Regions from separate parts of the Mesorhizobium sp. AR02 genome, predicted to be linked through region 1. Evidence: predicted binding sites of a transcription regulator. Region 1 holds the regulator's gene; the other holds the start of a gene.
What was found. Region 1 encodes LexA, which represses DNA repair genes until DNA is damaged. Its sites were predicted from a motif close to TGTTCNNNNTGTGTTCNG; they were not measured.
Positions count from the first base shown of each region.

Region 2: a site for LexA is predicted at 1,906-1,923, ahead of DBIPINDM_RS06705 (PA0069 family radical SAM protein). Genes of this name have one in related genera too.

Region 1 covers NZ_CP080531.1:6,539,870-6,544,057, reverse strand. The annotation lists gene DBIPINDM_RS35870 (GntR family transcriptional regulator) at 1-708, shown strand, start outside; gene lexA (transcriptional repressor LexA) at 1,087-1,824, shown strand; gene DBIPINDM_RS35860 (ComEC/Rec2 family competence protein) at 1,818-4,188, opposite strand, start outside.
Region 2 covers NZ_CP080531.1:416,456-420,643, forward strand. The annotation lists gene DBIPINDM_RS06690 (GFA family protein) at 1-192, shown strand, start outside; gene DBIPINDM_RS06695 (hypothetical protein) at 199-1,173, opposite strand; gene DBIPINDM_RS06700 (glycosyltransferase) at 1,320-1,847, opposite strand; gene DBIPINDM_RS06705 (PA0069 family radical SAM protein) at 1,998-3,152, shown strand; gene DBIPINDM_RS06710 (ribonuclease HII) at 3,304-3,999, shown strand.

The DNA.
Region 1 (4,188 bases):
ATCCTGACCACCCGCCTCATGCCAGGAGCGCCGCTCAAGCTGAGCGCACTGCGCGGCATATATGGCGTCGGCTGGACGCCACTGCGTGAGGCTTTGTCCCGACTTGAAGCCGAGCGCCTGGTCACCGCCATCAGCAATCGCGGCTTTGCCGTCGCTCCCGTGTCGCGGGCCGAGCTCGAGGACCTGGCGCGCGCAAGGCTGGTTGTCGAAATGCCGCTGTTCCTGGAATCGATCGCGAACGGCGGTAGGGAATGGGAGGACGCGGTTGTCACCGCTCATTACCGGCTCTCCCGCTGCAAGACTGCGGTCGACGACCCCTCGGATGCGGCCGTCGACAAGTGGGACGAGAGCCACGAGGCCTTTCACGCGGCGCTGTTGAGCGCGGCGACGTCCAACTGGCTGTTACGGTTCCGCTCGACCATCGCCGATCAGCTGCGGCGGCATCATCGTTTTCTCGGCCTGGCGCCGACATTGCGGGCGGCGGCCGGCCTCAAGCACGGCTATGGCGAGGCCATGGACGCTCTGCGCGAGGCGATCGCGATCGAGCATCACACCGCAATCATGGAAGCGGCACTCGATCGCGACGTCGAGCGGGCAAAGGCACTCATGACCGCGCATATCGGCTACACGCTGCACGTCTATGTTCACAGCGAAGACAGTGGCACCTACGCCGCCCGCGCCGGCAGCCTGAAAGCGGTTTCCGGATGACGCTTGCGTGGCGTCCAGATCCCCGCGGCCCGTACCCGCCCCGAAGCCCGCGATTGTTGGCATTTTGGTTTCGTTTCGTTCCGCTGGAAATGGATCGATAAACCATACAAATCCACCCCGTGAACGCCTTTCGAAGGCCTGATGCCAAACCGCATCCTGGGGTAGGCCACAGGCCATTAACCAAAACAATTTCAATGCGCGCGGCGGAGGCGGAGGTGGTCGACTGCCGCCCGCTGCCAGGGGCAAAAAATTTCAGGCGTCTTAACAAATTCACTAAACTTTAAACGGTTGCAGAACACAACTGGAACAGATAGTGTTTGTTCTGGGTTTGTTTTTCGATTCTGGTTCAGACCCTTTGTTCAAGCCTTGGGGGCCGCCATGCTGACGCGCAAGCAACATGAACTCTTGATGTTCATTCATGAACGGCTGAAGGAAAGCGGCATTCCACCGTCCTTCGACGAGATGAAGGAAGCGCTCGATCTCGCCTCCAAGTCAGGCATCCATCGCCTGATCACGGCGCTGGAGGAACGCGGCTTCATTCGCCGGCTGCCCAACCGGGCGCGGGCGCTGGAAGTGCTGCGGCTGCCGGATTCGATCGCGCCCGGCCTCAATGCTGCAAAGAAATTCTCGCCGAGCGTCATCCAGGGCAGTCTCGGTCAGGGCGGCCTTGGCCGCCAGATCAAGCCGGCGTCGTCGCGCTTGCCGGCGGCCGGCAACGACGACGACGCGGTTTCCGCGGTGTCGATCCCGGTGATGGGCCGCATCGCCGCCGGTGTGCCGATCGATGCCATCCAGCATCAGACGCATTCGATCTCGGTGCCGCCGGACATGATCATGGGTGGTGAGCACTATGCGCTCGAGGTCAAGGGCGACTCGATGATCGAGGCCGGCATCTTCGATGGCGACACCGTCATTATCCGCAACGCCGACACGGCGAGCCCGGGCGAGATCGTCGTGGCGCTGGTCGACGAGGAGGAAGCGACATTGAAGCGGTTCCGCCGCAAGGGTGCCTCGATCGCGCTTGAAGCCGCCAACCCTGCCTACGAGACGCGCATTTTCGGACCGGACAGGGTCAAGGTGCAAGGCAAGCTCGTCGGGCTGATCCGGCGCTACTGAGCAGGAGCGGTCGGCGCTTCGGGTTTTTGATAGGGCGGCAGCCCCCTCGCCTCACGCGAAAATTTTCGCTGCTCGTGCCAAGGCCGATACGGGCTGTCCACCGCGAAGCTGACGATTGGCGGACCGGTCGCCGATTGGCGGTCAAAGAAGACGGCGGCACTGCCCTTACGGGCCAGTTGCCGTTTGGTGACGACGAGAACCAGCGGATTGTGGCAGGCGTCATAGCCGGTCGCGTCATTGACGACGATCAAATCGGCGAAACCGCAGGCTTTCCAGGTGTCCTTGCGGTCTTCGACATGCGCAATGATCGCGCCGGACGGGTGCCGGGCAAGACAGACGCCATCCGTGCAATAGAATGGCGCTCCCGGCGGCAGGTTGACGGCATCGGCAATGCCGAATTGCCCCTCCGCCTTGCTGAACATTTCCGGCACGACGATGGTTTCGGACACCAGCGCGCGTTTCCAATTGTCGACGGTGAATTCGTTCGGACGAGCCCGGCTGACCGCGAGTTCGCCACCGCCGATCGGCAACGCGACCAGCCGTGCATCTTCCGAGATCAAGACATCCGGCGTGCGCGTATCCGACACCGTCAACAGGCCGGCAAGCGCGAATGGCAGCGCTGCGAGCCGCAGCCAGGTCGTCGCCATCGTCGCGATGACCAGGGCGATGGTCACCAGCAGGACGGATTGCTGCGAAATCAGCCCGACCGCGTCGACCGGCGAGCGTTCCGATATCCAGGCCGATATGGCGATCATTGCGGTCAGGCCCTTGCCCATCACGTAAAGAAAGGGACCATCGGCACCGAAAGGCATCGCCAGCGAACTGAGAACAGCGAAAGGCATGACAATCAGCGAGACGATCGGCATGACGGCCAGATTGGCGAACAGGCTGAGCGGCGACACACGCTGGAAATGCCAGATGGCAAACAGCGCCGTGGCGCAGCCGGCGATGATGGAGGTCATGGCCAATCCGCCTGTCGCCAGCAGGAATTTTCGCGTGAGAAAGCTTGGCAGGGATCGCTTTGGCGGTGGCGGTCTTGTCTTTCCCGAATGGTGATCCGCCCAACCGGCATAGGCGCCAACCAGCGCAGCCGTTGCCGCGAACGACATCTGGAAACTCGGGCCGACCACTTCGTGTGGCGACACCACGATGACGGCAATCGCCGAGATCGCCAGATTGCGCATGGTCAGCGCCGCGCGATCGAACAGGACGGCAGTCAGCATCACCGCAAGCATGATGAAGCTGCGTTCGGCGGCGACGACGACGCCCGAAATCACGAGATAGGCGGCGATCGAGAACAGGGCCGCGGCGGCCGCGTATTTCTTCACCGGCCGACGCGCGGAAAAATCCGGAAACAGCGCGAAGGCGCCGCGCAGCAGACCCATGATGGTGCCGGCAACCAGCGCCATATGCAGTCCGGAAATCGAGATGATGTGATAGATGCCGGTGCGCCGCATCGCCTCGTTGATTTCGTCGGGAATGCCCGCGCGGACGCCAACGATCAGCGCCGCGGCGATCTCGCCCTCGGCCCCTCCAATGCTGCCCCTGATATGGTCGGCGATGGCTTCACGGGCATTTTCTATCCCGGAGAAAAGGCGGGCTGACAGAGGCATCTCACCGTCCTCGGCGGAGACAAGCTTTGGATTGCCGAGAAAGAAGCCGCTGCCGCCAATGCCGGCGAAATAGCTGTCGAAGGAGAAATCGTAGCTGTCCGGCCGCACCGGGCCGGTCGGCGGCAACAGTTTGGCATAGCCGGTGACCAGGGAGCCGGCAGTCATGTCCGCCGGGATATTTCGCGCCGAAAGCCGGACCCTTTCCGGCGCATAGCGCAATTTCGGCCGGGCGGTCGACGTCACGTCTATGGTCAGCCGGATGCGGCCAGTCTCCATCCGGTCGAGCGAGACGACGCGGCCGGTCACTTCAGTCGAGATTTCCGAGCCCAGCATCTGGGTGCCCACTCGCCATGTCTCGACCTTGGCGGCAAGCAGGCCAAGCGCGCACAACAATGCCGCCATGAAGCCCAGATGGGTTTTCGGCCAGGAGCGCGAGACAAGCGTGCAGATCGCCATCAGCACGACGACCGCGACAGGTCTTGCAAAGTCGGGCTCCGCCGCCAGCGAATAATAGCCGATCGCTCCAGCAGCCAGGCAGACCGGCACCAGCAGGAAGGCGATGCCTCGGTCAAGCTCGAGCTCCGCTGCCGTCGCCACACCGCGGCGCAGGCGAGGTAAGGAAACCTGGCCGAGCTGCCGTCGGACGCGCACAATCCGGCCCGAGACAGGGGACGGAAGTGGCGCTGGGATATCCGCCTGCAGCGGCTGGCTACCGGGCGCAGGCACAAGAGGCGATGGCGGCAGTGAGGTT
Region 2 (4,188 bases), 1.3 Mb from region 1:
GCCGCTATCGCTGGAGATGAAGATGCAATCGCCAGAGATGATGCGCGGGCAATCGTCATCGTCAACGCCCTGGATGATCAAGGAGCGTTCAACCGGGAACCGGTCCCTGTCGACTTCGACAGGGAAAGCAGAGAGCAGCGCCAGGCCAGGCGTCGCCTTCGCTGGATGCCGGTCGAGATGCGTTTCGACTGATCGCGCTCAGCGGATGACCGGTTCGCCATGAAAGCGTCGGCGCGAGGGGCGCGAAACACCGAAGCCGACTTCCATCATCAGCCGCGGCGTGCGCGCCGGCACGGTGCCCATGTGGAAGCCGAACGGGTCCTCGACGAAGCCGAGGCCGGCTTCGCCGGTCAGCGTCACCGGGCTTTGCTCGCCATAGACGTTCAACACTTCCTGGGCGGGATGGCCGACCAGCAGGGTCAGCTGATGTTTTATGGCGCGCCTGTTATGGCTGCCCCTGACATAGACATGCGGACCGGTATCGGCGTCGACGGGCTTGAGGTAGAAGAAGAATTTCAGCATGCGCCAGTCGTCGAGGTCGAAATGATACTTGCCGAGCGAGGCAAGGTTCTTGTCGGCGTCCGAGGCCTCGCCGGTCGGAAAGCTCCACCAGACGCGCGTCGTGATCAGTTTGGCCTGAGCGCCGAGATAATGCGCGGCAATGTCGAGAAGCAGCGGATCGCGCTGTATGGCGAGTGCCGCCGGACAGTCGAGAATGCGCTCGAAATAGTGCCCGCTGAGCAGCGAGCGGCCCAGGCGCTTTTCGGCCTGCGCATGTTCGCCCGGCATGAATTCGAGACGGCGGTCGAAATTGCCGAAGCAAGGCGTACGCCCCGCGAAATCTGCGATCTGCTCATGAATTTCCGGTGGCAGGACCAGGCCTGAAAACAGGCCGTCGGAACGCAGCGCATCGACCACCGCAGCCCGCTCGACACCGGAAAACATCGTATCCCCGACATTGTCGGCCGGGCGGGCACGTTTTGCGCCAAGCCAATGCATCCGGCGCCCGGGCATGGTGCGCGCCAGCATGAACATTGGCAGCCAGGCAGGGTTTTCGCGCAGGTCCGTGAGATAGGTCGGAATGCGCACCGCGATGCGCCGCAACAGGCTGCCACTGCGCGCAATGGCCTCGAGACTGGCGGCGCCGGATTTGTCTGATGATGAAAGGTTCATCGGGTCCTCTTCTATGAGGGTGATACCCGATGCCGCATCGGTGCTCACCACTCGCATGACCCAAACCCAATTCACCCACCTCAGGGGAAGGCTACCCCCGCGTCAGATTTTGTGCAATGCACAATGAACAGAGCAGCCGCAAAAAATCACTTTGGCGAGCGGTGCTGCTGCTTCGGCGGCGCCACCCAGATCTCGGCTTCGAGCTTCTTTGTCGCCAGGCCACGCGCCAGCGCCTCGGCGTTGCCGGCACTCTTCGACAGGGATGCGGCCTGCCGCTTGCTGATCACCAGTCCATCGGCGAGCGCGCGATTTCCCGAAAAGACCCTAGCCAGGAACGGCGTGCGGCTGCCCCGTGCGCGAGAGAATCGCGCCGCCACGGTCTGCCTCGCCGTATGGGCGATGACCGCTTCGATCCAGCCTTCCACCAGCCGCGCGCCCGGCTCCAGCAGCAGCAGCCAGTCACCCTTGGCCTGCCGGATCCCGGCGGCGATACCGCCGCTTGCCACATACTGGCAGCCAGCATGCTCGGCAACATGATGCGTCTGGTCGGTGGAGCCGGTGTCGCAGACGACGACCTCGCGCACCACGCCCTCCACCGCGCCGCCAATCAGCGAGGCGAGCGTGCGGGCGAGAGCCTCCTCGTCATTGCGCGTTTCGATGAGAACGCTGAGCATGTTTAGCCGAATAGCGGAAAGCCGCGCATAGCGCCAGTTTTTGCGGCGCAGCATAAAAAGTTCTTGCTTTGTTCTCATCGGCGAAATAGGAATAATTTCATGAACAGAGCGATTCGACACAACATGGACAGTCCCTGGGAGCGGGCCAAGATGGAACCGATCGTGCGTGCCGACATTGCAGCTTTCGGGGCAGGACGCGCCGAGATGGCCAATGCGATGATCGAGCAGAGTGGCATGCGCATCCGTCCGGACCGCAATCGCGGCCGGTCAGCAGGCATCAATCCGTCCGGCCGCTTCGAACCTGTCAGCCGGCATGTCTTCGATGATGGCTGGAGTTCCCTGGAGGAACTGCCGCCGTTCAAGACCGAGGTGCAGGTGGAAAAGCCGCGCACCATCATCACCCGCAACGAATCGCCCGACATCTCCTTCGACCGCTCGATCAACCCCTATCGCGGCTGCGAACATGGCTGCGTCTATTGCTTCGCGAGGCCGACGCACGCCTTCATGGGCCTGTCGCCGGGACTGGATTTCGAATCCAAGCTGTTCGCCAAGCCGGATGCGGCGCGGCTGCTCGACAAGGAGCTGTCGAAGGACGGCTACCAGCCACGCACAATCGCCATCGGCACCAACACCGATCCCTACCAGCCGATCGAGAAACAATACCGGATCATGCGCGAGATCCTGGAAGTGCTGGAAGCACGCGGCCATCCGGTCGGCATCGTCACCAAGTCCGCTCTGGTGACGCGCGACATCGACATATTGTCGCGCATGGCGGAACGGGGGCTCGCCAAGGTGGCGCTGTCGGTGACGACAATGGACCGCATGCTGGCGCGCACCATGGAGCCACGCGCTTCGACACCGACCAAGCGGCTGGAGGCGATCCGGCAGCTTTCCGATGCCGGCATTCCGACTTCGGTCATGGTGGCGCCGATCATCCCCGGCCTCACCGACCAGGAGATGGAACGGATCCTCGATTCGGCACATGCCGCCGGCGCACGCGAGGCGGGTTATGTCGTGCTGCGCCTGCCGCTGGAGGTCAGCCCGATCTTCAAGGACTGGCTGCTGCGCCACTATCCCGATCGCTACCGCCACGTGATGTCGCTGATCCGCTCGATGCGCGACGGCAAGGACTATGATTCGGAATGGGGCAAGCGCATGAAGGGCGCCGGACCCTACGCATGGCAGATCGGCCGCCGCTTCGAGATCACCGCCAAGCGGCTCGGCCTCAATGCCGAACGGCGCACGCTGCGCACCGACCAGTTCGTCGCCGCTGGAAGAGACCAGGAACAGCTGATGCTGCTCTGAGAATGCAATTTGCCGTGGCGGTTTGACCTGCCACGGCAAGAAATCCCGTCCGGCCTGCCCCGGCCTGCAGACGGTGCCCTCCCGGTCCGGCGCCCCACCCGACCCGGAGGGACTTGCGGAGAATCGGAGCCGATGCGAACCTCGCCGCAACATGGCTCGCGCGCGTTCCGATTCTCCGCTTCTCTTCGAAATCGTCGAGAAACCCGATTTCTCCTTCGAGACGAAGGCGATGGCCGACGGACTGTGGCCGGTTGCGGGGATGGACGAGGCCGGCCGCGGCCCCCTGGCTGGGCCCGTGGTCGCCGCAGCGGTGGTGCTCGACCCGGCCAACATCCCCGAAGGCCTCGACGATTCCAAACGGCTCAGCCATTTGCAGCGCGAGGCGCTGTTCCTGCGCATTCTTGGCTCGGCGCAGGCGGTTTCGATGGCCTCGATCAGCGCCGAGGGCATTGACGGCAGCAACATCCTCAAGGCGAGCCTCGAGGCGATGCGGCGCGCTTTGGTCGGGCTGTCGGTCCGGCCGAAGCTAGCTCTCGCCGACGGACGCGACGTGCCGCCCGGATTGCCGTGCGACGGCCGCGCGCTGATCAAGGGCGACCAGCGCTCGCAATCGATCGCCGCCGCCTCGATCGTCGCCAAGGTGATGCGCGACCGCATGATGTGCGGCTGCGGCAATCACCACGACCGTTACGGCTTCGAAGTCCATATGGGCTACGCCACCGCCCGTCACCGCACGGCGATCGAGGCGCATGGCCCGGTCGCACGGCTGCACCGCGTGTCGTTTGCGCCATTCAGGCTGGGTGGGGCTGAGGTCGTTGAAGAAGATGGCTTGGCCGGGCTCGATTGAGCCGAACGGATTGTCTCCCCCCTCGAAGGGGAGATGGCCGGCAGGCCAGAGGGGGTCGCCGCGCGTGAAGCACCAGCCTCTTCTTCGCCGGATAGGAAGATCGCGACAGGACGTACCGCCCCCCCTGTCGCCTTTGGCGAGATCTCCCCCTTAAGGGGGAGATTATCCGCGCTCAACAAAAAAGCCGCC